4 regions of the Pseudoflavonifractor sp. An187 genome follow, and region 3 is predicted to be linked to each of the others. Evidence: riboswitches for the same ligand, from Rfam matches in the RefSeq annotation. Region 3 holds a riboswitch; each other region holds the start of a gene.
What was found. A riboswitch is a leader RNA that binds a small molecule or an ion and turns the genes downstream of it on or off. The one in region 3 is predicted to bind thiamine pyrophosphate.
Positions count from the first base shown of each region.

Region 1 (7,230 bases), on a different contig from region 3:
GGTCATGGGTAAAAGCGTTCAACTCATCCGAATACATCTCGGAGAAAATAATTCCACACATTTTCATCTTTGTAGCCCCCCTTAAACAATTTCCTTGGGTTTGATCACGGTGCCAGAGGGGATGGTCTTCTTATGACCCACAACACTGATACCCCAATCCTCGCCCAGGCAGTCCTCCGGGCGTGCGCCGATGGTGACGTTCTCTTCGATGACACACTGCTCACCCACGATGGCGTAGCTGACGGTGCTGCCCTTGCGGACGATGGTGTTGGGCATCAGGACGGTGCCGCTGACCACAGCGCCTTCTTCCACCTCGCAGCCGGTGTAGATCACGGAGTTCTCCACCGTACCCTTGATGCGGCAGCCCTCGGTGATGAAGGAGTTGGACACCTTGGAGGAGGGGGCGATCATGGTAGAGGGGCTGGCATAGTTCCGGGCATAGATCTTGGAGTGGGGGTTACGCATATCCAGGGGGTCCTTGGGGTCCAACAGGTCCATGTTGGCATCCCACAGACTGCCCAGAGTACCCACGTCCTTCCAGTAGCCTTCAAAGGGATAGGCATACATGGGACGGCCGTCCCGCAGGAAGGCGGGGATGACGTTCTTGCCGAAGTCGTTCTCGGAGTTGGGGTCGGCCTCGTCGGCGATCAGGTACTTCTTCAGAGCGGCCCAAGTGAAGATGTACACACCCATGGAGGCCTGGGTGCTCTTGGGGTGGGCGGGCTTCTCCTCGAAGTCCACGATGGCCTGGTTCTCGTCGGTGCTCATGATGCCCATACGAGTGGCGTCTTCCATGCTGACGTTGATGACTGCAATGGTGCACTCGGAGCCCTTCTCCTTATGGAACTGCAGCATCTTGTTGTAATCCATCTTATAGATGTGGTCACCGGAGAGAATAAGCACGTATTCGGGCTGATATCTCTCGATGAAGGGGATGTTCTGATAGATGGCGTTGGCTGTGCCCTTATACCACTGGTTGCTGGTGGTCTTGGTATAGGGAGGAAGCACATGGGCGCCGCCGAAATTCCGGTTCAGATCCCAAGGCTGGCCGTTGCCGATGTAGTCGTTGAGCTCCAGGGGCTGATACTGGGTGAGAATACCCACGGTATCAATGCCGGAGTTCACGCAGTTGGAGAGAGAGAAGTCAATGATGCGATACTTGCCGCCGAAAGGCACGGCGGGTTTTGCGGTGTTTTCTGTCAGTACATACAATCTACTGCCCTGGCCGCCGGCCAAGAGCATGGAGATGCATTCTTTTTTTCGTTCGATCACAGTGAAGCCCCCCTAATTCATCTTTCCTCGCTGGTTATATGTGATGGTTATTTGCTGGTCTTTTTACCAGCGGATTGTTTTTTGGAAACTCTGGTTTTTTTCACCTTTGCGCTGGGCACGCCTTCCACCGTCTTGCGGGTTCTCTGGGGCGCCTCTCGCTCGTAATATACGGTGGAGAGGGGCGGCAGAGTCAATTCGATGGAGTATTTCAGCCCGTGCATGGGTTTCGCCTTGGCCTTGACCGGCTTGAGCGGGGTACCAGTGCCACCATATTTCACGTCGTCGCTGGACAAAACAGGAATATAAGTACCGGCTTTGGCCGCACCGATGCAGTAGTGCTCGCGGGTGACCGGGCAGAAGTTGCACACAACCACAACCTCTTTTCCCTTGGCATCCACGCGCCGGAAGGAGATCACGCTCTGGCTGTTGTCGTCACAGGCAATCCACTGGAAGCCGTGCCAATCGTTGTCATTCTGCCACAGGGCAGGATGGGCCAGGTAGAAGTGATTCAAATCCCGGACATAGTCTTGCAACTGACGGTGCTTATCATATTCCAAAAGGAACCAGTCCAGTTCCTTGGTGAAATCCCATTCAATAAACTGACCGAACTCTCCGCCCATGAACACCAGCTTTTTGCCGGGATGGGTCATCATATAGCCGTAGAAGGCCCGGAGATTCTGGAACTTCTCCTCGTAGTCTCCCGGCATCTTGTTGAGCAGGGAGCACTTACCGTGGACCACCTCGTCATGAGAGAGGGGGAGGATAAAGTTTTCCGAGAACGCGTAGGTCAGAGAGAAGGTAATGTTGTTGTGACGGCCCTTGCGGAACAGGGGGTCGGTAGACATGTAATCCAGCATGTCATGCATCCAGCCCATATTCCACTTGAAGTTAAAGCCCAATCCGCCGTCATACCCAGGCTTGGTGACCATGGGGAAGGCGGTGGACTCCTCGGCGATGACCAGAGCGCCGGGGTTAAATTCGAAGGCAGCGGCGCTCATGTCCTGCAAGAACTTCACTGCGTCCAGATTGGTATTGCCGCCGTACTGGTTGGGGCGCCACTGACCATCCCGGCGTCCGTAGTCCAGATAGAGCATGGAAGCCACGGCGTCCACTCGAATGCCGTCCACATGGTACATGTCTAACCAGTAGACCACATTGGAGATGAGGAAGGACCGCACCTCGTAACGGCCATAATCGAAAATGTGGGTGCCCCAGTCCGGGTGCTCCTTGCGCAGAGGGTCGGAGGGCTCGTAACAGCAACCGCCGTCGAACTCATACAGACCCGTCTCATCCTTGGGGAAGTGCGCGCCCACCCAGTCCAAAATCACACCAATACCTGCGCTGTGGCAGATGTCTACAAACTTCATAAAGTCCTTGGGTGTACCGTACCGGGAGGTGGGGGCATAATATCCAGTGACCTGATAGCCCCAGGAGGGCTCAAAGGGATACTCGCTGATGGGAAGCAGCTCGATGTGGGTATAGCCCATATCCTTGACATACTTGACCAAATCCTTGGCGTATTCCTCGTAGGTCATGTAGTTGCCATCGGCATGCTTACGCCAGGACCCCAGGTGCAGCTCATAGATGTTCAGAGGACGGGTGAGCGGCTGCTCCTTGGCCCGGGCAGCACAATACTCCTGATCGGTCCACTCAAAGCCGTCCAGATCATAGATCTTGCTGGCAGTTTCGGGCCGAGTGCAGGTATGTACGCCGTAGGGATCGCTCTTGAAGACAAAGGAGCCATCCGGGCGTTCGATGTAGAATTTGTACTCGTCAAAGTGTTTGGCCTCGGGCAAAAACTGCTCCCAAATTCCATCGGTAAGCTTGTCCATGGCCGGCACATCGGTGTCCCAGTCATTAAATCGGCCCAAAACCCGGACAGAGCGGGCATGAGGGGCCCAGACACGGAACACATAGCCCTCCTTTCCGTCCCGGACCTCCTTGTGACAGCCCATAAATCGATAGGCGTCGTGGCTGGTTCCGGCGCTGAAACGGGCGATGGCATCGTTGAGATATGCGGTGTGATTCAAGGTATATGCCTCCCAATTCCTCGAACAACTCATGAGGTAATGATGCTGTGGTTTATTTTGTGGCTTTCATTATACTGCGATAGAACAATAAAGTCAAGATGCACAAAAAAGCAAATGAAAGCGCATATACTTTTAGTATACTATGTGTTGTTTTCGTAAAAAATGATTACGAGCCCTTAAATTCCCATTAAATGCTGTCAATATCTTACTATAACCTGTAGTAGCGAAAAAGAACGTTGACTTTTGGAGGAAAATCATGTATTCTATATCAGCTATCATTGATGGAGACGTATCGAAGTGGTCATAACGAGAACGACTCGAAATCGTTTGACGGGTAAAACCGTCCGTGGGTTCGAATCCCACCGTCTCCGCCAAAAAGTCCAGCAGCCTTTGGGTTGCTGGACTTTTTTGATTTCATCCAGTGAATTTTATGGCCATGTACACCACTTGAACCGGGGCAGGGGGTGGGGTATACTGGGGAACAGAAACCATGTGTATCAGGAGGGCAAGACCATGCAGACCGCTGCACAACTTCAACAGCTGCTTACCCGCATAGACCGCAGAAGTTACCCGGCCTATAAGGACACCCGAGGAACCTATCAGTTTCCGGGCTATATACTGTCCATCGACCACGTCCAGGGAGACCCTTTTGCCGCTCTCTCCAAACTGAGCATCCATGTCAAAGGAGAGAAGGCCGGGTTTCCTCATGAGCTGTACCAGATGCCCTGTCAGCGCATCGCCTTGCAAGATGCCATCACCCGCCTGTTTGCCCGGAAAGCTGGGCAGGTATCCGGACTGGCCAGAGGCTCCGGGCACAGCGGGCTTCTTTCCACCAGCCGCTGTGGACAGGAGGTATTGGAGCGCACGGCATGCAGTATGGACCCGGTCTCCGGAGACGCTGTGTTGCGCTTTGAGGCAGGATTTCCCGCCAATGGCCGTACGGTAAACGCTGGAGAACTGAGAAAGATACTGTTTGAGTTCCTGCCCCAGTGCGTGGAAGCATCCCTCATGTACCGAAATTTGGACGGAAAGAGGCTGCAAGGGGTGGCAGATCTGGCGGAGGACCAGCAGTATATCCGTAAGACGCTTCCCAAACTTGGCCTGTGCGCCTTCGTGGCAGATGGCAGCATTCTCCCTCGAGCCACTGGCATCTCTGCCCAGCCCATGAAGGGCAGTGTACCATTTCAGTCACCCCAGGAGTTGTCTGTCACCTTGGAACTGCCACACCGGGGAACCGTCACCGGCATGGGTATCCCTAAAGGCATCACCCTCATTGTGGGCGGTGGATATCACGGAAAATCCACCTTGCTCAAGGCACTGGAGGCAGGGGTATACAACCACATTTCCGGGGATGGGCGGGAATACGTCATCACGGATCATACCGCCGTCAAAATTCGGGCGGAAGATGGCCGAAGCATTGCCCAGACGGATATCTCCATGTTCATAAACCATCTGCCCAATGGAACGGACACCACCCGCTTCACCACCCAGGACGCCAGCGGCAGTACCTCCCAGGCTGCCAATGTGGTGGAGAGTATGGAGGCTGGAACCTCTCTGCTGCTCATGGATGAGGACACCAGCGCCACCAACTTCATGATTCGGGACGAGCTGATGCAGCGGGTCATTCACCGGGACATGGAGCCCATCACCCCGTTTTTGGAGCGTGTGGAAGAGCTGTATCACACCCACGGCATCTCCACCATTTTGGTGGCAGGCAGCTCTGGCGCCTATTTCCACCCCGCTCACCACATCATTCAAATGGACCGATATATCCCCAGGGACATTACCGCACTGGCCAAAGAGGCGGCACAGGCATTCCCCTCCACCTGTGCCCAGCTGGAGCCTGCACCGGCTCCCAATGTACACCGCTGTCCCCGTAGATCGGAGGAGTTTGGCCAAGGTGATCGGGTAAAACTGAAAACCTTGGGGCGGGATGGGGTATCCATCAACCGCGAGACCATCGACCTTCGGTACGTGGAGCAGCTCACTGACCCGGAACAACTCACTGCACTGGGGTACTGTTTGATATACGCCCAGAAGCATCTCATGGACGGCAGGCGCACCCTGCAACAGGTGGTGGAGGAACTGGAACAAATCATGGACCGCAAGGGCCTGGAGGCTCTGTGCGGACGGGAGGGAGCCTTTTTGGCCCGGCCCAGACGACAGGAGATCTTCGCCTGTTTCAACCGGTACCGGGGGCTGAACCTGGCTGGAAAAACTTCTTGAGTTCTCTTCTGAATCGTTGTATAATACCATTGTTTACAATTGAAAACGGGGAGCTTGTAGACAGGCTGAGAGGAAGGTGTGCCCTTCGACCCATGAACCTGATTTGGATAATGCCAACGTAGGGAGACATATGCCGTCATCAGCGGGGATACCAAGTCAGGTATCCCCGCTGTTTCTGTTTCAACGCTCATCCAACCCGCAGCCAGAAAGGAAGAGATCAACATGAGAACATACACAACCCAGATGGACGCAGCCCGTCAGGGCATCATCACCCCGGAGATGAAGGCGGTGGCCGCCAAAGAGTACCGCACGGAGGAGGAGATTCGGGAGCTGGTAGCCAAAGGACAGGTGGCCATCTGTGCCAATAAACTCCACACCTGTCTGGACCCCAACGGCGTGGGTTCTATGCTTCGCACCAAAATCAACGTCAATCTGGGGGTGTCCCGGGACTGCAAAGACTATGACGTGGAGATGCAGAAGGTGATGGCGGCAGTGAATATGGGGGCAGAGGCCATCATGGACCTGTCCTCCCACGGCAACACCCAGCCGTTCCGCCGGAAGCTGACCCAGGAGTGCCCTGCCATGATCGGCACGGTCCCCGTATACGACAGTGTCATCCACTATCAGCGGGATTTGGCCACTCTCTCCGCCAAGGACTTCATCGACGTGGTGCGACTCCACGCCCAGGACGGGGTGGATTTTGTCACCCTCCACTGCGGCATTACCCGCAAAACCATCGACCAGATCAAAAACCACAAGCGGAAAATGAACATCGTCTCCCGGGGCGGCTCCCTGGTGTTTGCCTGGATGAGCATGACCGGGGAAGAGAACCCCTTCTATGAGTACTTTGACGAGATTCTGGATATCTGTCGGGAATATGACGTGACCATCTCCCTGGGAGATGCCTGTCGCCCCGGCTGTCTGGCCGATGCCAGTGACGTATGCCAGATTGAAGAGCTGGTACGCTTGGGCGAGCTGACCCGCCGAGCCTGGGCCAAAAACGTACAGGTGATGGTGGAGGGCCCCGGCCACATGCCCCTGGACCAGATTGAGGCCAACATGAAGCTCCAGCAGACCATTTGCATGGGCGCTCCCTTCTATGTGCTTGGTCCCCTTGTCACGGATATCGCCCCTGGCTACGACCACATCACTGCCGCCATCGGCGGGGCAGTGGCCGCTTCGGCAGGCGCTGCCTTCCTGTGCTATGTGACCCCCGCCGAACATTTGGCTCTGCCCAATGTGGAGGACGTGAAGCAGGGAATCATCGCCTCCCGCATTGCTGCCCACGCCGCGGACATCGCTAAGAAAATCCCCCATGCCAGAGACCTGGACGACGCCATGGCCGATGCCCGGCGGACCTTCGACTGGGACAAGCAGTGGGAATGTGCCATTGACCCGGAGACCGCCAAGGGCATCCGGGATGACCGGGCCCCGGAGCACGAGGACAGCTGTTCCATGTGCGGCAAGTTCTGCGCCGTACGCAGCATGAACAAGGCCCTCAGCGGGGAGTACATCGACATTCTGTAACGAAAACAGGGATTCCTCCTAAAATCGGAGGAATCCCTGTTTTGATTACTCTTCCAGAGAATAAGGGGCAAATTGCAGCATGGTTTGAACGGTGGAGAAGGGGCGTCCCGCCCCTAAAGAGGGACTCTTTTGCTGGTGGTCTGTGGCCGTGAGCACCGGGTACTGAAATCGTGAA
Region 1 is NZ_NFKG01000001.1:78,097-85,326, forward strand. Features, by position in the region: gene glgD (glucose-1-phosphate adenylyltransferase subunit GlgD) at 1-67, opposite strand, end outside; gene B5F22_RS00395 (glucose-1-phosphate adenylyltransferase) at 82-1,272, opposite strand; gene glgB (1,4-alpha-glucan branching protein GlgB) at 1,320-3,302, opposite strand; tRNA gene B5F22_RS00405 (tRNA-Ser) at 3,586-3,676, shown strand; gene B5F22_RS00410 (ABC-ATPase domain-containing protein) at 3,816-5,528, shown strand; TPP riboswitch at 5,566-5,670, shown strand; gene thiC (phosphomethylpyrimidine synthase ThiC) at 5,751-7,055, shown strand; gene B5F22_RS00420 (hypothetical protein) at 7,101-7,230, opposite strand, start outside.
Region 1: linked by a shared signal. The riboswitch ahead of thiC (phosphomethylpyrimidine synthase ThiC) and the one ahead of thiW (energy coupling factor transporter S component ThiW) in region 3 are both predicted to bind thiamine pyrophosphate.

Region 2 (7,230 bases), on a different contig from region 3:
TTTTGTCGGTGCAGCACCTGTCCACCAAGTTTGCCCCTCACCTCCAGGATATTTCCTTCGATGTGAAGGAGGGCGAGATTTTTGGTCTGTACGGTCTGGTGGGCGCTGGCCGTACCGAATTGATGGAGACCATCTTCGGCATCCGTACCCGTGCCTCTGGCCGTGTGTACTTCCGCAACAAGTTGATGAACTTCAACACCGCCAAAGAGGCCATCGACCATGGCTTCGCCCTCATCACCGAGGAGCGCAAGGCCAACGGTCTGTTCCTCAAGTGCGACTTGACCTTCAACACCACCATCGCCAACTTGAATCAGTACAAGAGTGGCGTGGCCCTGTCCGACCCCAAGATGGTAAAGGCCACCAACAAGGAGATCCGCACGATGCACACCAAGTGCATGGGCCCCGAGGATATGATCACCAGCCTGTCCGGTGGTAACCAGCAGAAGGTCATCTTCGGCCGCTGGCTGGAGCGAGAGCCCCAGATCTTCATGATGGACGAACCCACCCGCGGCATCGACGTGGGCGCCAAGTATGAGATCTATGAACTGATCATCAACATGGCCAAGCAGGGCAAGACCGTCATCGTGGTCTCCTCCGAGATGCCGGAGATCTTGGGCATCACCAACCGCATCGGCGTTATGTCCAACGGTCGCCTGTCTGGCATTGTCAACACCAAGGAGACCGACCAGGAAGAGCTCTTGAGATTGAGCGCAAAATACCTTTAATGGGAGAAGTTGTATATGGCACCTGTGAAAACAAATATTTTGACGGCTGAGCAGGAGGATAAGCTCCGCCAGTCCATCGACGAGTACGTCGGCAGCATCCAAGCAAAAATCGACGCCCTCCGGGCAGACGGCACTGACAAGGTGCTGGAAATTCAGAGCAACCTGGACAGCCTGAAGCGGGACCGCATCTACACCAAACAGGAAAAGGAATCCATCGCCGAGGGTTGGCGCAAGGAGCTGGAGAAGGCCAAGGCTGTGGAGGCCAAGAACAAGGCCGAGGTGTCCAAGCTCATTGCCGACGCCGAAACCTATTTGAAGGCCCACTTCAACCAGGACTACTTCCAGTACGTGGCCGCCAGCTGCAAGGAGGAGAAGTCCTTCGCCCAGGAGAAGTATCGTGCCACCGTGGCTGAGCTGAACCAGGAGCACCAGAAGGCCCTGTCCAAGCTCACCGATGCCCACGAGATCAAGGACGAGAAGTACGTCCACAAAAACCGCCTCTTTGACGCTAAGATGCAGCTGTCCAAGGACCTCCAGGAGGTCAAGGATCGCCGCCACGCCGCCTATGAGCATAAGTTCCACCTCATTGACCTGCTGCGGATGTCCAGATTCACCGTGGGCGAATCTCTTGCCCAGAAGGTGGAGAACTACCGCTACACCTTCAATACCCGGAACTTCCTGCTGAAGAACGGTCTGTATCTGGCCATTCTGGTTATCTTCATCGCCCTGTGCTTCATCACCCCCGCTGTCAAGGGTGTTCAGCTGCTCACCGTGAACAATGTCCTGAACATCCTCCAGCAGGCCTCTCCCCGTATGTTCCTGGCTCTGGGCGTGGCTGGTCTGATCATGCTGGCCGGTACCGACCTGTCCATCGGCCGTATGATGGGCATGGGCATGACCGCTGCCACCATCATCATGCACCAGGGTATCAACACCGGCTCTGTGTTTGGCCATGTGTTTGACTTCACCGGCATGTCTATTCCTGCTCGTGTGGTCCTGGCTCTGGTGGTCTGCATCGTGCTGTGCACCATCTTCACCACCATCGCTGGTTTCTTTACCGCCAAGTTCAAGATGCACCCCTTCATCGCCACCATGGCCAACATGCTGGTTATCTTCGGTCTGGTCACTTATGCTACCAAGGGCGTGTCCTTCGGCGCCATTGAGACCACCATTCCCAGCATGATCATCCCCAAGATCGGCAAGTTCCCCACCATCATCCTGTGGGCTGTGGCTGCCATCCTCATCGTGTGGTTCATCTGGAACAAGACCACTTTTGGTAAGAACCTGTACGCCGTGGGCGGCAACCCCGAGGCTGCTTCCGTGTCCGGTATCTCCGTGTTCGCCGTCACCGTGGGCGCCTTTATCCTGGCCGGTATCCTCTATGGCTTCGGCTCCTGGCTGGAGTGTATCCGCATGGTGGGCTCCGGTTCCGCTGCTTACGGCCAAGGCTGGGAAATGGACGCCATCGCCGCTGCCGTTGTGGGCGGTGTGTCCTTCACCGGTGGTATCGGTAAGATCTCCGGCGTTGTGGTCGGTGTGTGTATCTTCACCGCTCTGACTTACTCCCTGACCACCCTGGGTATCGACACCAACCTGCAGTTCGTGTTCTCCGGCATCATCATCCTGGTGGCCGTCACTCTGGACTGCTTGAAGTACGTGCAGAAGAAGTAATTCTTCCCTCTTACTACATCAAAAAGTCCCCATCGCACAGATGTGCGATGGGGACTTTTTGATGCCCAATTATGTCGCTGTAGCCTTGCATCGCTGCTGATACAGGGCTGCAATCATATCCACACAGGGCTCAATGCCCAGTCTTCCGCTGTCCAAGCACAGGTCATAGTTATCTGCCTGCCCCCACTGAGTGCCTGTGTACAGCTCATAGAATTCCTTACGCTTCTGATCTTTGTCGTGGAGGCGCTGGATAGGGGATTCCTCTCGCTGGCCGTACACTGTGACAATGCGCTCGGCTCGCTTCTCGTCAGAGGCATGGATAAACACGGTGAGACAGTCGGCGGTGTTGCGCAAGATGTAGTCCGCGCATCGGCCCACAATGACGCAGGGCTCCTTCTCTGCCAGATCGGTGACCACCTTCTTCTGTGCAAACCACATCTTATCCATATCAGACTGCCCGTCCCGGTTTCGTCCGCTGGCGGCGTTACCATAGAGGGTATCTGCGGTGGTGTATCCGGCGTACTTCTCCACGTACTCTTTGGCTAAACCAGTTTCGGCGGCGATCTGGTTGGGATCGCCAATCTACCCGATGAAAAAGGTATCCGCCAAGCTGTACAGAATCACAATCATTTGGCTGACCACGGTGGGAATGGCCAGCTTGGCCACCGCCTTCCCCACCGGCATGGTGGTAAATAGTTCGTTATTCTTCGTCATGGTTTCTCTCTCCTGCTCTGTTCTTCTCTCCTGCATCCACCTCAGCGTGGAGTCCGTCCAGGAAACACTGAATGGCAATGTCCCGGCTCTCCCCCACATCGGTGGTATCGTAGTAATAAAAATATCCCAAGTCCTCCTGGGCAATGAACCCGTGGAGGATGGCACGGAACACCCGCTGCCAGTGGGCCACCCGCTCCTGGGGCAGACCATAGCCGGAGAGCACCTCCACCGCCGTTTTCAGAAGCGGCAGAGCCAGTTCCTTGGCCTGGTCATCCTCCTGGGAGGGGATGGACATCATCAGCCGATACAGCCCCTTATTCTCCACCACAAAGGCGTGGTAGGCCTGGGCAAACGCCCGCACCGCCTGGTCCCTCTCCTTCCCTGCCACCGCTGCCTCCTGATGGGCCACAAATTTGTCAATGGCATAGCGGAACACCTCTCGCTGGAGCTGTCGGGTATTTTGTATGTGGTTGTACAGAGACGGGGTCTTTACCCCCAGCCTGCGGGCCAACTCATGGAGCGACACGGTGGGTTGTCCCGTGTGTTCCATGCAGGCCACCGCCTCGGACACAATGACCTCTCTGGTCAATCCCTTTGCACTCATATTCATTCCTCCAAAAACTAATAGCATTAGTTGTCAATCAAAACCACGCCGTTACAAGTAATTACTCCGTTTTCACCAGTATTGTCTCTTCTTGCCCAGGTATTTCACAAGAAAAATTTACAGTATTTTCTCTTCTCCCCTTGCCTTTGGACCAGAGAAGCCCTATAATACCCTTTGGGGAGCTTGTACACAGGCTGAGAGGATGGTGTGACCATCGACCCGTGAACCTGATGCGGGTAATGCCGACGTAGGAAGCTTGTGAGAGATTCGTTGGGAGACAGCCTGCCAGGTCGTCTCCCATTTTTCTTTGGAAGGAAGTAGAACACATGAATCGCTTCACACAACCGCTGGGTCAGGTGCACGCCGTCGCTCCCCTGGTCCAGTGCATCACCAACTTTGTCACCGTCAACGACTGCGCCAACATCATTTTGGCCTCTGGCGCTTCCCCCTCCATGGCCCAGGATATCCGGGAAGTGGAGGAGGCCGTATGCGGCGCCCACGCCCTGGTGTGCAACATGGGGGCCATGGACTTTGTGGACTCCATGATCTTAGCAGGGCGTAAGGCCAACGAGCTGGGCAAGCCCGTGGTACTGGACCCGGTGGCTGCCGGAGGTACTCAGCTGCGCCGGGATGAGTCCAAGCGCCTACTGGACCAGGTACAGTTTGCCGCCATCCGAGGCAACGCCTCGGAGATCCGCTTTTTGGCCGGCCAGCACGCCGTGGGCAGCGGTGTGGATGTGAGCGCCATGGACGCCATCACAAAGGAGAATTTGGGGGAGGCCGTGGAGATGGCCGCCACCCTGGCTGCACAGCTCCACACCGTGATTGCCATCTCCGGAGTGCTGGACATTGTCTCTGATGGGAATGAGACGGTGGTGCTGCGCAACGGCTGCGCCACCATGGCCCGTATCACAGGCAGCGGCTGCATGCTCACCTCCCTCATCGGGGCCTTCTGCGGCGCTCTGCCCCAGGACACCTTTGCCGCCACCGTGTCCGCCATGGCCGCCATGGGTGTGGCCGGTGAACTGGCGGAGGAACAGCGGCTGAAGAAGGGCACGGGCAACGCCACCTTCCGCACCGATCTCATCGACGGGATTTTTAACTTGACTGAGGAACAACTACAGGAGAAGATGCGCTATGAAGTTTACAAAAGATGAAATCCGCAGCTCCATGCTGCTCTACGCCGTCACTGACCGCATGTGGCTCAAGCCCGGCCAGACTCTGGTGGACGTGTGCCAGGAGGTGTTGGAGGGCGGCGCCACCTTCTTGCAGATTCGAGAGAAAGACCTGGATGCCTCTGCCTTTGAGCAGGAGGCCCAGGCCCTCAAAGAGCTGTGCGCCCGGTACCGTGTCCCCTTTGTAGTCAATGACAGCGTGGAAATCGCCCTGGACATCGACGCCGACGGGGTCCACGTGGGCCAGTCCGATATCCAGGGCCGGGACATTCGGGCCATGATTGGCCCGGACAAAATTCTGGGTATCTCCGCCGGGACTATTCAGGAGGCGGTGGCCGCCCAACAGGCCGGGGCGGACTACATCGGCGTAGGGGCTGTGTTCAACACCAGCACCAAGCAGGATGCCACCAGCCTGTCCATGGAGCAGCTCAAGGAGATTTGCGCCTCCGTGTCCATCCCTGTGGTGGGCATTGGCGGCATCAACGCCTCCAACCTGCTGGAGCTCTCCGGCAGCGGTGTGGACGGTGTGGCAGTGGTGTCTGCCATCTTTGCCGCCCCCAATCCCGGCGCCGCCACCGCCCAACTTCTGGAGTTGTCCCGAAAGATGGTGGCTCATGGATAAGAAGTTTGCCATTTTCGACCTGGACGGCACGCTGGTGGACTCCATGTCCTACTGGAGCCAGCTGGCGGAGGAGTACCTCCACAGCCGTGGGGTGGAGCAGGTCCCCAACCACATCTTAGAGGCCATCAAGCCCATGACCATGGAGGAGTCCGCCGATCTGTTCCGGCGGACCTTTGGGCTGGACATCACCTCCAGCCACATGGTGGCGGAAATGGAGCATATGATGGACCAGCACTACCGCAATGACATCCCCCTGAAAGACGGGGTTGCCGCCTATCTGGAAGGGCTGCACCAGGCGGGCACCACCATGTGTGTGGCCTCCGCCACCGCCGAGCCCCTGGTGGAGCTGTGCCTGTCCCGGCTGGGGGTACGGCACTACTTCCAGTTCCTCCTGTCCTGTGAGACGGTGGGGGTGGGCAAGACCCAGCCGGACATCTACCTCCAGGCCGCCCAACGCATGGGCTGCACCCCGGCCGAGACCGCCGTCTATGAGGACGCCGTCTATGCCGCCGCCACCGCCAAGAACGCCGGGTTCTATATCGTAGGCGTGTATGACCAGGATGCCAGCGCGCACTGGGAAGAGCTGCAAAGCCTGTCTGACGAGACCATTCCCAGTTTTGAGGAGGCGTAACATGAAAACCGCACTTTCCATAGCCGGCAGCGACTCCAGTGGAGGGGCCGGCATCCAGGCGGATATCAAAACCATGATGGCCAACGGCGTGTATGCCATGACCGCCATCACCGCCCTGACCGCGCAAAACACCACCGGAGTGTCCGCCATTTTGGAGGTCTCTCCAGCATTTTTGCGCCAGCAAATCGACTCTGTCTTCCAGGACATTCCCCCGGATGCGGTAAAAATCGGCATGGTCCCCTCCCCTGCTCTGGTGGAAGTCATCGCCCAGCGGCTGGAGCACTACCACGCCCAGCGAGTGGTGGTGGACCCAGTGATGGTGGCCACCAGTGGCAGCACCTTGTCCCGAGACAGCGCTGTGGGGGCCATGAAAGAGCTTCTCTTCCCTCTGGCCACCGTCATCACCCCCAACATTCCGGAGAGCGAGGCTCTCACCGGACGGACCATCACCACCCAGGCGGACATGGAGCGAGCCGCCCGGGAGATGGCGGACACCTTTGGCTGCGCCGTGTTGTGCAAGGGTGGACACCACGTCCACGACGCCAGCGACCTGCTGTGTGTAGACGGCACGTGCACCTGGTTCCACGGGTCCAGAATCCAAAACCCCAACACCCACGGCACCGGCTGCACCCTGTCCAGCGCAATTGCCTCCAATCTGGCCAAAGGCTTCTCTCTGGAGGAGTCCATCCAGCGGGCCAAGGCCTACATCTCTGGGGCTCTGTCCGCCATGTTGGATTTGGGCCATGGCTCCGGTCCCCTTCACCACGGCTACGACTTAAAAAGCGATATGATCTAAAAAACGGGAGGCCCCCACGGGCCTCCCGTCAAACATTTCTAGCTATTTAGGAGCCTCTCTCCCACCAAAGCCATCTGCTCCGCTGTGGGCTCCCAGCTCATGTCCACCGACACCAGGATATTCCCCCGGCACAGCAGGAAGGCGTTGCGCTGGGTGCCGTCCTTGGCCACCAGGCGGTAGGCCTCCTCTGCCCCCCAGGGTGTGGCATCCACGGATACCATCTCCCCATCCCAATAGGCTTTTATCAGCATCTGCCGCTTCATCTGCCCTACACAGAAGGGGTACAGGGCAG
Region 2 is NZ_NFKG01000002.1:131,382-138,611, reverse strand. Features, by position in the region: gene B5F22_RS02240 (sugar ABC transporter ATP-binding protein) at 1-725, shown strand, start outside; gene B5F22_RS02235 (galactoside ABC transporter permease) at 741-2,396, shown strand; gene B5F22_RS02230 (cytidylate kinase-like family protein) at 2,466-2,960, opposite strand; gene B5F22_RS12720 (hypothetical protein) at 2,979-3,110, opposite strand; gene B5F22_RS02225 (TetR/AcrR family transcriptional regulator) at 3,097-3,714, opposite strand; TPP riboswitch at 3,880-3,987, shown strand; gene thiM (hydroxyethylthiazole kinase) at 4,041-4,871, shown strand; gene thiE (thiamine phosphate synthase) at 4,852-5,511, shown strand; gene B5F22_RS02210 (HAD family phosphatase) at 5,504-6,142, shown strand; gene thiD (bifunctional hydroxymethylpyrimidine kinase/phosphomethylpyrimidine kinase) at 6,144-6,938, shown strand; gene B5F22_RS02200 (DUF2812 domain-containing protein) at 6,977-7,230, opposite strand, start outside.
Region 2: linked by a shared signal. The riboswitch ahead of thiM (hydroxyethylthiazole kinase) and the one ahead of thiW (energy coupling factor transporter S component ThiW) in region 3 are both predicted to bind thiamine pyrophosphate.

Region 3 (7,230 bases):
GGAGCAGACCCCGGTGCAGCGGCGGCTGGTGGCGCTGCTGAAGAAGATGCGATAACGGCAGGTGACGGACATGGAAGAACTGGAACAGCTGTATGGAGCCTATCTGGACCTGGTGGCCCAGCTGAACCGGGACCGGAAGCTGTGGGACGGGGCCTTTGGCCTGGGGGGCGGTCCGGCGGACAACCCCTGCCATGAAAAGCTGGTGCGAGATGTGGAGGCGGCCTTGGCGGACCTGGACCCGGCCCGGCGGCCCCAGGCGGTGGAGTATATCCTCCGCCAGCCCCTGGAGCACAAGGACGACCCGGTGGTGTACTACACCCTGATGGCGGCCCAGGGGGCCACCATCCCCTACCTGTCCCAGCTGCCTGTGGACCAGGCCAAGGCGCTGCGGGGCTGGTTTGAGCAGACCTTTCCCCGCCGGGAGCGGATGCCCTGCCAGGACAAGGTGCTGGCAGCACTGAAAAAAGTGAAGTGAGCAAACGGGCTGCGGGAATTTGGTCCGCAGCCCGTTTTTACGCCGATTTCCACCCAATCAACCGCTGGTTGAGGGGATAATCCCCATTTGGTTGAGCGGATTGGGGGCCACTCAACGGATGAGCCCTTCCGTTTTCCGGGGCCAGAGGGTAAGGTAAGGGTAGAAACGAAAAAGGAGAGATGGTTATGGAGACCACGTTGGGAAAGAGAATTGCCGCCCTGCGCCGGGACAAGGGGCTGAAACAGGACGAACTGGCGCAGCAGCTGGGGGTGACCCCTCAGGCGGTGAGTAAGTGGGAGAACGACCAGACCTGCCCGGATATCACCCTGCTGCCAAAGCTGGCAAAAATCCTGGGGGTGAGCGTGGATGAGCTGCTGTCCGGCAAGGCCGAGCCGGAAGTCCCTGCCGTGCGGGTGCTGCCCGCCGAGCAGCGCAAGGATTTGAAGGACATGGTGCTGCGCATTGTGGTGGACTCTGCCGAAGGGGACAAGGTGCGGGTGAATCTGCCCCTGGGCCTGGTGGAGGCGGCCTTGGACATGGGGATGGATGTGACCCAGTTTACCGGAACCGACGCGTTGAAGGGCATTGACCTGGGCAAGATTCTGGATCTGGTACGGTGCGGCTCGGTGGGCAACCTGGTGGAAGTGGAGTCCGCCCAGGGGGACACCGTGCGCATCTTCGTGGAGTGAGCCCATGCGCATCATCGTCAAAGACAAGGACTCTCATCTCAACATCCCCATTCCCACCCGGCTGGTGTTCAATGGCCTGACGGCGGGGCTGCTGTGCTGGGGGCTGGAGAAACACGGGACCCATATGACCCGGAAGCAGCTGATGGTGTTTGTCAAAGAGCTGCACCGGTTTCGCCGCCGCCACCCCAGGTGGACCCTGGTGGAGGTGGAGAGCCATGAGGGGGAACATGTGAAAATTGAGCTGTAAAAAGGAGGACTCCGGCCCACTGGCCGGAGTCCTCCTTTTAGTGCAGATAGAGTGGTTTTTATCAACGGGCGTAGGGGCCGGGCTTGCCCGGCCCGCTGGTTTTCTGGCATTGCCCTGGGGACTCGGGAGGGGCAAGCCCCTCCCCTACAACGGTCTGCCGACAGCCAGGCTGACGGCGGCAACACGTTTCACAACGTCACGGTGAAGACCACCCCGCCGGGGGTGGCGCTGGCCTGGCAGCTGCCCCCGTGGAGCTGCACAATGTGCCGCACAATGGCCAGCCCCAGCCCGGTGCCCTCCCCGGGGGCGGCGTCCTCCCGGCGGTAGAAGGGCTCAAAGAGCTGGTCCAGCTCCTCCTGGGAGATGGGCGGGCAGTCGTTTGCTACCCGCAGGGTGGTGTGGCGGTCGGTCTGGGCCACCTCCACCCCAATCTCACCCCCGGCAGGGGTGTATTTGACGGCGTTGGTGAGCAGATTTTCCACCACCTGGGCCATCCGGCCCCGGTCGGCCAGGACGGGGGCGGGGGCCTCCAGAGCGGTGGACAGCCGCAGCCCCTTGGCCTCCAGAGAGGGGGCCAGCTTTTCCAGGGTGGAGCGGGTGAGCTGGGACAGGGAGAAATTTTCCCGGCGCAGCTTTACCCGCCCCGCCTCCAGCCGGGACAGGTCCAGAAGCTCCAGCACCATGCCGTTCATCCGCTCTGCCTCGCTGCAAATGGTGGCCAGGTACTTCTCCCGCTTGTCCTCGGCGATGTGCTCTTGCAGCCCCTGGGCGTAGCTGTGAATCACCGCCAAGGGGGTTTTCAGCTCGTGGGCCATGTGGCTGGTAAAGGTGCGGCGGTGCTCCTCGGCGGCCTGGGCATAGGTGAGGGCCTGGTTGAGCCGCTGAATCTCGTCCTTCTGCTCCCGATATTCCGCCCCGTGGGCCTGGAACTGTTCTTGAAGTTTGTGGCCCTCCTGCCAGCGGCACACCTGGCTGGGGCGCAGCAGCAGCCACTTCTGCCGGGTGTCCAGGGCCTGGGACAGCTGCTGGATGGGGGCCAAAAGCTCACGGACCAGCACCCGCCGAAGAACCCCAAGGAGCAGCACGCACAGCCCAAGGGTGAGCAGGTATACCCACCAAAGGCGTTCCCAGACCAGGGGCCACAGGTCCGCCCACACCCCGCACACCAGAATGCCCTGGTCCGTGGAGACTGCGGTGCCCACCAGCAGGTTGGGCCAGCTCCACAGCTGCACCGGGACATTAGCGTTCAGCAGGTCGGGCCCCAGGGTCTCCACCAGCTGGGACAGGCTGTCATATCGGGTTCCCCGGTAGGTGAGGGGGGAGGTTTCCGGGGGGCAACAGGCGTGATACCGGGTGGCGTAGAGGGTGACGGTCTGCGCCTGTGGGTGGATGGCTGTGGGATCGTCGTAGATTTGGACCCAGGTGGGGTTCTGAGACCTTGTGGACCAGAAGGAAATGGTGCGGGGGGTGAAGATGGCATCCTCCAAGACCCCCTCCAGGCGCAGGGGCTGGGGGTGCAAGTCGAAATAGCCTGTCTCCATATCACTCCGTGCCCCCTCGGTAAGACAGGCCCGGTCCAGGATGGCCCGGGCATAGCGGCCCGAGGTCTCCACCTCCGCCTCATATTCCTCCTGGGTGAGAGACTCCAGGGCGAGGAAGTCCTGCCAGCTGCCCCCCAGGGGGTTGCCCATGGCATCGAAGAGGCCGGAGGCCCCCAGAAAGTAGCGGGCGTTCCACCCCCACCCATCCACCTGGCCCCAGGGCAGGGAGGACTGGATGACCTGCTGCCGGGCCTGGTCACTGTACCGGATGGCCAGGGCGTTGCCCTCCCCCTGGGCTACGGCTGCGGTGAGCAGCCCCATACAGAGAAGCCAGGGCACCAGCATCGCCAGGCAGAGAAGCCCGGTGAGGGTGGGCCGGGCACGGGGACGGCGTTTTTTGGTGTCTGCCATGTTCACCCCTCCAATCGGTAGCCCGCCTTGATGACGGTGCGGATGTGCCCGGCCCAGGGGCCCAATTTCTCCCGCAGGCGGCGGATGTGGGTGTCCACCGCCCGGTCGTCCCCCTGGTAGTCGTAGCCCCAGCTGTGGCGCAGCAGCTGCTCCCGGCTCAAAATCTGGCCCCGGTGGGACATCAGGCAGTGGAGCAGGGCGTACTCCTTGGGGGTGAGGGGAATTTCCTCCCCCTCCAGGTACACCTTCTGGGCGGACAGGGACAGGGCTAGCCCGTCCAGCTCCATCCGGTCCCCGGCTCGCACACTGCCCCGGCTGCGGCGGATGAGGGCCATGGTCTTGGCGTACACCACCGACAGGTTGAAGGGCTTGGTGATGTAGTCGTCCGCCCCCAGCTCGTAGCCCAGCAGGGTGTCCTCCTCGTCGGACAGGGCGGTGAGGAAGAGGATGGGCACGTCCTGGGTGCGCCGCAGGGCCCGGCATACGCTGCGCCCGTCCAGCTTGGGCATCATAATATCCAGCAACACCGCGTCAAATTCCTGGCTTTCCGCCCATTCCAGGGCCTGCGCCCCGTGTTCCGCCTGGATGGGGCGGACGCCCTTGCTGGCAAAGTAGTCGCACAGGACCTCCCGCAGACGGGGGTCGTCCTCGGCAATTAAGATACGGGTCTCCATGCTCCCGCCTCCTTTCCCCCTCAGGATACCCGGGGGATGTGTATTCTCTGTGTCATTGTAGCAGAAAATGTTCCGCCCGGATACAAAAAAGGGAGGGCCTGCCACAATCAGCGGCAAGCCCTCCAACGATGGAGTCAGGCGGAAATCTTATGCTGCATGCCCTTCAGGGCCCCGGCCTTGTCCAGGGAGAAGAGAATCACCCCGGACAGGATGGCGCCCCCGGCGGTGGACACCAGGAAGGGGATGATGTAGGCGTAAAAGGCCACCTGGGCGGCGTTGGCACCCATAAAGAGGATGGCCATGGGGTAGGCGCACAGGCCGCCGAGAATGGCGGTGCCGAACACCTCCGCCACCAGGGTGGGGAGCAGACGGCGGGTCTTCCAGTACACCACCCCGCACAGCAGCGCTCCGCACATGCTGCCCGGGAAGGCCAGCAGGGTGCCCAGGCTCAGCAGGTTGCGCAGCAGGGAGGCGGCAAAGGCCACGCCCACCCCGTACCAGGGGCCCAGGAGCACGGCACAGAGGATGTTGACCATGTGCTGCACCGGGGCGCATTTGCTGCCGAAGACGGGGAAGGAGAAGATGCTGCCCACCACGGCCACCGCGCACAGGATGCCCGCCAGGGTCAGTTTGAGAACTTTGGTATTTTTCATCTTGGTTACACCTCGTAACAGTTCCGGGAGAAACGGCATGAGACAGCGACGCTCCCCGGAGGAACTCGGAACCTCTGAATCCATCTGCCTTCGGTGCCTTGCGGAAATTTATGCGCCATAAATGCGTTGCATATTTTTGAAATACACAAAGTATTTCTGCAAATATGCGCCTTTTTCTGACACAAAATTTCTCGCAACTCACTCTCGTCAACGGAATCAGACGTTCCGGAATCGGTCGAGACTTACTGGTCTCCTCTCACGCCGGAACACGGCTTCCCATCGCTGTCATACAGGCCCAGGGCGCTCCCCCTCAGCCCGCCACGGACTCACCGTGGATGCCCATTTTCCCCCCTTTTGTTGAGGTATACAAAACCAGGAGACACCTGTGGGGATGTCTCCTGGTCACAATGGTTCCATATGACTCCCTACGGCGGCATGATCCGCATCAGGTTCAAGGGTCGAAGCGATACGGCTTCCTCTCAGCTTGCCTCACAAGCTCCCCTGTGTTTTGATTGCATCTGTGATAATACACCAAATGTCTCCAAAGTGCAATGGTTTTTTTCAAGTCCATGAGTGCGGGGAGGCCTCCATCAGGCTCAGGAGGTAGTCCCAGTCTACCTCCTGAGAAATATGGTAGTAGGTAGGGTAGCTATCATGGCCCAGCTCGGTCACCTCCATGACCTGGTGGGAGATGACGATGAGTTTGGAGTTGTCCGGGCCTTCCAGAAAGAAGGAGCAGTCCGTCTCTGGCAGGGTGTAGGTCCCCATCAGCCGGGACAGGGACAGCCCGGACAGGTAGTCGTGGAAGGCCTGGGGGGCGGTGAGGGTATATGGGGTGTTCTCCGCCTGGGCATGGGGCGGGCTCAGGTGGACGCCGTCCACCTGGTACTGGGCGGTGTCCCCGGCGGAGTAGAGCACCTGAGCGGCCGGGGCGGTATCATAGGCCAGGGTGACGCTGCCACAGGTGATGGCCGCCAGGAAGAAGAGTACCCCCACCACAACGGCCCCGCTGGAGCGGGCGGCGGGGGAGAGCACCTGCTCCAGGCGGCGGCGCAGGGTGGCGGCGGAGGCAGACAGGCAGGTGGTGAAGCCCCGGGCATCCCCGGCGGTGTTCAGCAGCAGGGCGGCGTACTCCTTGCGCTGGGACTGGTGGGCGAAGAGGAGCACGGTCTCGTCACAGCTCAGCTCCAGGTCCTGGGCGCAGCGTTTCATGGCCACCCACATCAGGGGGTTAAACCAGCAGATGGCGGTGCAGAACAGGAGAAAGAACTTGCTCCAGCTGTCCTGACGGGCCAGGTGAATGACCTCGTGGCGAATGACCCAGTACAGCTCCTCCCGGGTGTAGGAGCGGGTGGGCAGCACCACCCGGGTGCAGCGGGGCAGAAGGCCGATGGACAGGGGGGTCTTCACCTCCGGGGAGATCACCAGCTGATATTTGGGGTTGCGGAAGCCCGCCTCCTTCAGGGCCTCCTCCCAGATATACCGGGTCAGGGGGTCAGTGGCGGGGACGGCGGGGGCCAGGATGCGGCGGCGGAAGCGCAGGTGCTGGACGATGTGAAAGGCCAGCACCCCCACCAGGCCCACCAGCCATACCCACAACAGCAGGGTCCACCCGTGTCCCGGCAGGGGGATGATGAGCCAGGGCCGGGGCGGGGTAAAGGTGGAGTAGGTGGTGAGGTAGAGCACGTTGGGGATGACCCACAGCATGGCGCAGGTCCGGGCGCTGATGCGGCCTCGGAGGTGGGGCATCAGGGCTAACAGCACCAGATAATACAGGCTGACGTGGAGAAACAACCCACCATAGGAGGAAAAGGTAATGTCCGCTGCCCGGGCAAAGCCGATGAAAGGGGTGAGAAGCACTGGGCATAGCGTGACCATCACCAGCAGCAGCATAGCGGGGTAGTAGGGCAGGTAAGAGGGGTGGTTGCCCAGGTCGGGGATGCCATCGTTGCCCATGAGAGCATCGTAGCGAGAGTAGGCGGTTCCTGCCATGAGCAGGGACAGGACCAGGAAAATGAGGATGCGGAACATACTCAGTCACCTTCTTTCAGAAGCTCCCGAAGCTCTTCCAGTTCCTCCTTGCTCAGTCCGCTGTCACACAACGCCGAGGCAAAGGTGGACAGGCTGCCCCCACACAGCTTCTGGATGAAGCTGCGGCTCTGGGCGGCCAGATAGTCCTCCCGGGTGACCAGGGGGGCGTAGAGGCTCTTGCGGCCCTCTTTGTCCACCCGGACAAAGCCCTTTTCACTCAGCCGGGACAGCAGGGTCAGAAGGGTGGTGGTGGCCATGGGGTGGGTCTGGGCCAAACGCTCTTCCAGTTGGGCACGGGGGACGGGGGTGTCACTGGCCCACAGGGCCTGCATCACCTCCAGCTCCGTGTCGGGTAAGCGGCGGATGGTGTGGTTCATGGTATCCCTCCTTCTACACTTATAGTATCTAACTGTATTCTACAACTGTAGAATGAAATTGTCAAGGAAAACGCTACCCGCTGGGGGTCCATTTTGAGTGGCCAAAATGGACGAAAAGCCACTTAGGGCGTT
Region 3 is NZ_NFKG01000009.1:276-7,505, reverse strand. Features, by position in the region: gene B5F22_RS05745 (hypothetical protein) at 1-55, shown strand, start outside; gene B5F22_RS12740 (hypothetical protein) at 71-475, shown strand; gene B5F22_RS05735 (helix-turn-helix transcriptional regulator) at 661-1,164, shown strand; gene B5F22_RS05730 (hypothetical protein) at 1,169-1,411, shown strand; gene B5F22_RS05725 (HAMP domain-containing sensor histidine kinase) at 1,600-3,363, opposite strand; gene B5F22_RS05720 (response regulator transcription factor) at 3,366-4,037, opposite strand; gene thiW (energy coupling factor transporter S component ThiW) at 4,172-4,690, opposite strand; TPP riboswitch at 5,096-5,203, opposite strand; gene B5F22_RS05710 (M56 family metallopeptidase) at 5,252-6,721, opposite strand; gene B5F22_RS05705 (BlaI/MecI/CopY family transcriptional regulator) at 6,724-7,098, opposite strand.

Region 4 (7,230 bases), on a different contig from region 3:
CGTTCCCGCCGCTGGGAACCAGGCATCCGGTAGCTGGGAACAGCGGTTCACCAAGGTAAAGCCCTGGCGGTAGATGGACGCTCCAGCAGAGAAGTAGATACCCCCCATAGAACGCCAAGCCATCCATGTGACCTCACCGGGCCAAGGGCTGAAAATAGAACGGCGCACACTCCAACCAGTACCGGCGGGGTGGATTCCACAAGGCGGGGGAAGGCCCCGCCTTTGGCGATTCTTTCCCCGATTTCTCATCGCTGAGAAATCGGGCCCAGCGGAGCGCGTCCCCTGCCAGGGGCGCAGGTCCCACACCTGAGAAATAAGTCGAAAAAGCGGATGCAACTTCCACAGCTGCATCCGCTTTTGTGTATCTTTTACTTCTGGTACGCCTTGGCCGCCCCCACAAAGCCCCGGAACAGGGGATGGGCCCGGTTGGGTCGGCTCTTCAGCTCGGGGTGGAACTGGCCTGCCACAAACCAGGGGTGACCGGGCAGCTCCACCATCTCCACCAGCCGTCCATCCGGGGACAGGCCGGAGAGCACCAGCCCCGCCTTGGTTAGCTCCTCCCGGAAGGTGTTGTTTACCTCGTAGCGGTGGCGGTGGCGCTCGTGGATGTCCTGGACCCCGTAGATGTCAGCGGCCCGAGTGCCCTCCACCAGGTGGCAGGGGTAACTGCCCAGACGCATGGTGCCGCCCATGTCGGTGACCCCCACCTGGTCGGGCATCAGGTCAATGACGGGATGGGTGGTGGCGGGATTGAGTTCGGAGGAGTGGGCGTCGGTCATGCCGCACACATGGCGGGCAAACTCCACCACAGCCAGCTGCATGCCCAGGCAGATGCCCAGGAAGGGGATGTTGTTCTCCCGGGCGTAACGGATGGCGGAAATTTTGCCCTCAATGCCCCGGTTGCCAAAGCCGCCGGGCACCAGAATACCCTGCACGCCCTCCAGCACCTGGGCCACGTTGTCCTGGGTGACCGTCTCGGAGTCCACCCAGCGGATGTGCACCTTCACGTCGTTTTCAATGCCGCCGTGGGTGAGGGCCTCCACCACGGACAGGTAGGCGTCGTGGAGGGAGACGTACTTGCCCACCAAAGCGATCTCCACGGTGTCTTTCACGTTCTTGGCCCGGTACACCATGGTGGCCCACTCGGTGAGGTCGGGGGCGTGGCAGATGAGCCCCAGACGACGCACCACCACGTTGGCCAGCCCCTCCCGCTCCAGCATCAGGGGCACCTCATAGAGAATGTCGGCGGTGAGGTTGGGGATGGCGTTTTCCACCGGAATGTTACAGAACAGGGCAATCTTGTCCAAAATATCCTGGGGAATGGGGGCATCGCTGCGGCACATGATGACATCCGGCTGAATCCCCAGGCTCAACAGCTCCTTGGCCGAGTGCTGGGTGGGCTTGCTCTTGAGCTCCCCAGAGCCGGGAATGGAGACAATGAGGGAGACGTGAATGAACATCACGTCCTGACGCCCCCGCTCGGCGGCCACCTGCCGGATGGCCTCCAGGAAGGGCTGGGACTCAATGTCGCCCACGGTACCGCCGATCTCCACAATGGCCACATCGGTGTCGGGCCCCTCCAGAGAGTAGATGTTGGCCTTGATCTCGTTGGTGATGTGGGGGATGATCTGCACCGTGCCCCCCAGGTAGTCCCCGCGCCGCTCCCGGTTGAGCACGTTCCAGTACACCTTACCCGAGGACACCGAGGAGTTAAAGGTGAGGTTTTCGTCAATAAATCGCTCGTAATGGCCCAAATCCAGGTCGGTCTCCGCCCCGTCGTCGGTGACGAACACCTCCCCGTGCTGGTAGGGGCTCATGGTGCCCGGGTCCACGTTGAGGTAGGGGTCCAGCTTCTGCACCTTCACCCGCAGCCCCCGCTGTTTCAGCAGGCGGCCCAGAGAGGCGGCGGTGATGCCCTTGCCCAGACCGGACACCACACCCCCGGTGACAAAGATAAATTTCGTATTCATGGCCATATGTGCTTCCTCCTTTGGACAGGAAGATGCGCCCTTGCGCCGGACCCCATTGTCCGGCCCTGTCAAAAAATAATACGAAATATTTTACCCCCGTACCCCGGGACAAGTCAAGGCACGGCCTCGCCAATTTCCCGGGGGTACGGGGGTAAATTTCTGGTATAAAATGTAACTCTCTCACCCCTGGGCGTGGAGGGCGGCGATGATGCGCCGCTTGTACGCCAAAAATTCCGGGGTGAGGTTGAACTCCACGTGGCGGGGCCGGGGCTCTTGCACCACGATCTCGTCCCCAATGCGCCCGTCCATGAGCAGATAGATGCGGTCGGAGAGGAGGATGGCCTCGTCAATGTCGTGGGTGATGAAGAGGGTGGACAGGCGAATGTCCTCCATCACCTTCAAATACCACTCGTGCACCGAGGACTTGGTGAGGGTGTCCAGGGCGGAGAAGGGCTCGTCCAGCAGCGCCACGTTCTGGGAGAACAGGTAGGTGCGCAGCAGCGCCGCCCGCTGGCGCATGCCGCCGGACAGCTGCCCCGGCCACTTCTTCTCGGTGCCCTCCAGCCCGAACTGGGCAAACAGGGCGGCGGCCTGGGCCCGGGCCTCCTTCTTTTTCATTCCCCGCAGCATTAGGGGCAACGCCACGTTGTCCTCAATGGTGCGGTAGGGCAGCAACAGGTCCTTTTGCAGCATGTAGCTGATGCGGCCGGGCTGGCCCGTCACGTCCTCCCCGTCCAGAAATACCTGCCCTTCATCGGGTCGGAGCAGGCCGGAAATGACGTTAAACAGGGTGGTCTTTCCGCCGCCGCTCACCCCCAGCAGGCACACCAGTTCCCCCTCCTTGAGGTGGATGGACACGTCACGGAGGACCTGGTTGTCTCCAAAGGCCAGGCTGACGTTGCGTACTTCCAGCTTGTCCACGGTCACTTCTGGGGCAGGTAGTCGTTGGAGAATCCGGCGTTGGGGTCCACGGTGCCCTCCAGCAGCTGGTTGTCGTTGAGCCAGGTGAAGAAGCCGCTCCAGCGGTCCGGGTCCATCTCACCCCAGCGCTCCGCGTCCGCCTGGTACTCCTTGGCCAGGTACTTCTGGCTGGCCACCACCAGCTCCTCGTTGCTCTTGAGCTCGGGGGCGGCCTCCATGAGAATTTGGGCGGCCTCCTCGGGGTGCTCCATGGCGTACTCATAGCCCTGGGTCACAGCGGCCATAAATGCCTTAGACTCCTCTTCGTGCTCGCTGAGATAGGTGTTGTTGCCGATGATCACGGGGGTGTAGAAGTCAAACACCGGGTCAATGTCGGCAAATTCGAAGTAGTCGGTGTCCAGACCCGCCACCTCACAGGCGATGCCCGCCCAGCCGTAGTAAATCCAGATGGCGTCCACAGACTTGCTCTCCAGGGCAGACACCTCGTCGGTGACGGTGGAGGGGATGAGCTCCACCTTGGAGAAGTCGCCGCCGTCGGCCTCCATCACCTGCTGGATGGTGGCCTTCTCCACGGGCAGGTCCCAGGTGGCGTACTTGTGGCCCTCCAGGCCCTTGGGGGTGTCCATACCCTCTCCAGCCCGGGAGATGATGCCGGAGGTGTTGTGCTGGATGATGGCAGCCACAGCGGTGATGGGCAGGGGGTCGTCCCCAATGAGGCCGGGGGCGATGTAGTCCTGGAAGGACACGCCGAACTGGGCCTTGCCCGAGGCCACCAGCACCTCCGCGCCGTCCTCGGGGGGCTGCACCACCTCCACCTCCAGGCCGACATCCTCAAAATAGCCGTTGGCCATGGCCACATAGATGCCGGTGTGGTTGGTGTTGGGGGTCCAGTCCAGCACGAAGGTGATCTTCTCCAGGTCCTTCTCTCCGTCCTGGGTGTTGTTCTCGGTCTTCTGCCCGCAGGCAGTGAGAGACGCCGCCAGACCCAGGGTCAGCGCCCCGGCCAGCAGACGATACGTCCATTTCTTCATCATTTGTTCCTCCTCTTCTCCTCATCCACGGAGCGGTAGGGCATACACCGCCGCTCCAGCCACCCCACCAGGGCCATGAGGGCCAGGGACAGGGCGGAAATCAAAAAGATCACAGCAAACATCTTGTCAAAGGCAAAGGCCTTTTTCACCCGGGTCATGTACACGCCCAGGCCGCCGAAGCCGCCCAGCCACTCGCTGATGACGGCGCCCACGATGGAGTAGGCGGCGGCGATGCGCAGCCCGGAAAAGAACTGGGGCAGAGCCCAAGGGCATTTCAAGTAGCGGAAAATCTGCCACCGCCCCGCTCCCATGGAGCGCAGCAGCCCCACGGCGTCGGGGTCCACCCCCCGGAAGCCGTCCAGCAGCCCCACCGTCACCGGGAAAAAGGTGACCAGCACCACCAAAATAACCTTAGGAGTCATCTCGTAGCCAAACCACAACACCAGCAGGGGCGCAATGGCCACGGTGGGGATGGTCTGGGTGATAACCAGAATGGGGTAGAAAATCTTGTACAGCAGTTCAAAGGCATCCATGGCCACGGCGAACACAAAGCCCACCGCCACCCCGATGCACAGGCCCAAGGCGGCCTCCTGCAAGGTGATGAGCAGGTTTTCCCACAAGGATGGGGCGTCGGTGACAAAGGCGGTGACCACCTGCACCGGGGAGGGCAGCATGTAGCTGGGCACCAGCCCGGACACACACACCAGCTGCCACACCACCAGCAGCACCGCCACCCCGGCAATCCCGGGCAGTTTAGCCCTGGTGGTGTTTGGTAACTTTCTGATCAATGGTGAGAATCTCCCCTTCCGGCTCGTAGACCACCTTGATGTAGGCGGACACCTTGGGGGCCCCCGCCCGGACGGCCACGTGCTGGCACTCCTTGACAATATCCATGAGCTGGTCGTAGTTATCCCCCTCGATGGTGGTCTCAAAGGGGCCCACATAGTAGTTCAGGCCGGTGGAGCGGATGTAGTCGATGACCTCGTCCACCATGCGCACCAGTTCCTGGTCGTTGTCCGCCTGGGGCAGACTCTGAATGGCAACACTTGCTTTCATAGCACTTCCTCCATATCCATAAAAAATACCCCGCCGGCAATACCGGCGGGGCATGACAAAACACGGATGCTCCCTACGCTGGCATTACCCAGATCAGGTTAAGGGTCGCAGGATATACCTGCCTCTCAGCTCCTTCCCTGGAGCTCCCCTGTCAACATGCCAGTTTAGTCCTTTTTTCGGCGGTTGTCAACACTTTGTGTCCTGTGCCATCCTCCGTGATTCTCGGACCGATACCCTCTGCCCAATCATCACCGTCATGGTAAACCGCCGCTTCTCCGGATCATAGTCCCACTGGAAGTCCCCTTCATACTTTTTCAGGGCCTTGGCCACACTTTTCAGCCCAAAACCGTGGCCCTCTCCCCCCGCCTTGGTGGAGCGCAGCCCTTCTTCTCCCACAATGGGGGGCCGATCACAGCTGTTTTCCACCACCACCACCTGGTAGCCGTTGCGCAGGGCGGTGGCCAGCTCCACCCACTTTTCCTGGGAGTCCCGGGCGGCGGTGAGGGCGTTGTCCAGGAGGTTGCCCAGAATGGCCACCAGGTCGAAATCCTCCACGCCCTCCAGGTTGCACAGCTGCACATCATAGGTGAAGGCGATGTTCTTCAGCTCACAAGCGGTGACGTACTTGTCCACCATCACGTCCAGGGCCCGGTTGCCGCTGTGACAGCGGCGGGTGTATGCCTGGAGCTGCTGCTCCATCTGGGCGATGTATTGCTCCACTTTGGGGTCCTGGTTCAGGTTTCGGATGGCCTCCAGGTGATTTTTGGCGTCGTGGGCATAGCTTCTCAGCTGCTGATTCTGCCGCTCCAAAATCTCATAATAGGACTGCTCCATCTGGAGCTGTTCTTCCTTTTGGCGCTGGGCCAAGGCAATCCGTTTCCGCTCCCACCCCAGCTGGTACACCAACACCACCACTACTGTGGCCACGCACAGGGCCATGCTGACCATCAGCATCATCGTGCGCCCGGACATGGTCACCGGCTCCTGGGCTATGCCTTTGGCCAGCCATATCACCCCCGCCAGCACAGCGGCAGGACACAGATACACAGGCACCGGAAGCTTGGGCCGCCCCTTATCGCCTGCCACCAGATTGGCAATCACCAGGGCTCCCAGTTCAAAGAGCAGACAGGAGAGCGCCGCTTGTGTCATATCCAACGCCTCAAAAAAATCTCCATGCTGCTTGAACACAAATTCACGGGCAATCACCGCCGCCAGCACACGCAGGATGGAGAGGACCCCTGCGTATCCCACCACCCTCCAGGGTGAAATTCGGAAGGCCAGCCAGCCCATGGCAAAACAGACGACAAAAAAGGTGCCCACACCAGAAGCTTTCCATACAGACAGCCCCATATGGGACAGTTCCGCCACCAGCATGGGTTGTACCACCAAGACCGTAAGGCCCAGCAACAGCAACTCCCATTCGGGTATCCGCGGCTTTGCCAGCCGAGAAAAGAACAGATACATAATCACCAATTCCAGCAAGGCCACCACCGGAGAGGTGGCGAAGTTCCACTCTCCAAACAGTTCAATCATTCCTATCGCCTCCTCAAATAGTCAAACCAGTATTTGTGAAAGGCCGCCTGTCGCCGGGGCGCAATGGGGATACGCTCTCCGGTCACCAGATACAGCTCGGAATAGGCATATTTGGTCACATGGTGGAGGTTGACCAGAAAGGACTTGTGGACGGGATAGAAAAACAGGTTGGGCAGCTTCTCCTCCCACACCTCCAACCGATCCCCAGTGACATACCGCTGGGTCTCGGTTACCACCACCACCCGGCGGTTCTCCCGGGTGACATACAGTACATCATCCGCCAGCACCCGCACCTGGGCCTGCTGATTGTACACGAATACATCCACATAGACCCCGTCAATGTACTCCATGGCCTTGTCCAGCCCCGCATACAGCCGCTTCGGGTCAAAGGGCTTTTCCAGGTAGCGGAAGGCGTGGAGGTCCATGGCGTCGTCCTGGTACTCCCGGTAGGCGGTGACAAAGAACAGGGCCACCTTGCCGTTGCGGCGTTTCAGCTCATGGGCCAAGGTAATGCCGTCCACCCCCTCCATCTGAATGTCCAGAAAGGCCAGGGTATAGGCCGTCTGGCTGTCCATCACCTGCCGGGGGTCGGTGGCGGTGTCCAGGTGGGCGACAATGCCCCGTTGGGCCAGGTACGCCTGGACATGCTCCCGCACCTGCTCCAAAAATACGGGCTCATCATCGCAAATCAGCACATTCATCGCCACTTCTCACCCCCT
Region 4 is NZ_NFKG01000018.1:19,021-26,250, forward strand. Features, by position in the region: gene B5F22_RS08440 (CTP synthase) at 369-1,970, opposite strand; gene B5F22_RS08445 (ABC transporter ATP-binding protein) at 2,151-2,897, opposite strand; gene B5F22_RS08450 (ABC transporter substrate-binding protein) at 2,894-3,922, opposite strand; gene B5F22_RS08455 (ABC transporter permease) at 3,922-4,710, opposite strand; gene B5F22_RS08460 (thiamine-binding protein) at 4,676-4,978, opposite strand; TPP riboswitch at 5,032-5,138, opposite strand; gene B5F22_RS08465 (GHKL domain-containing protein) at 5,165-6,511, opposite strand; gene B5F22_RS08470 (LytTR family DNA-binding domain-containing protein) at 6,514-7,212, opposite strand.
Region 4: linked by a shared signal. The riboswitch ahead of B5F22_RS08460 (thiamine-binding protein) and the one ahead of thiW (energy coupling factor transporter S component ThiW) in region 3 are both predicted to bind thiamine pyrophosphate.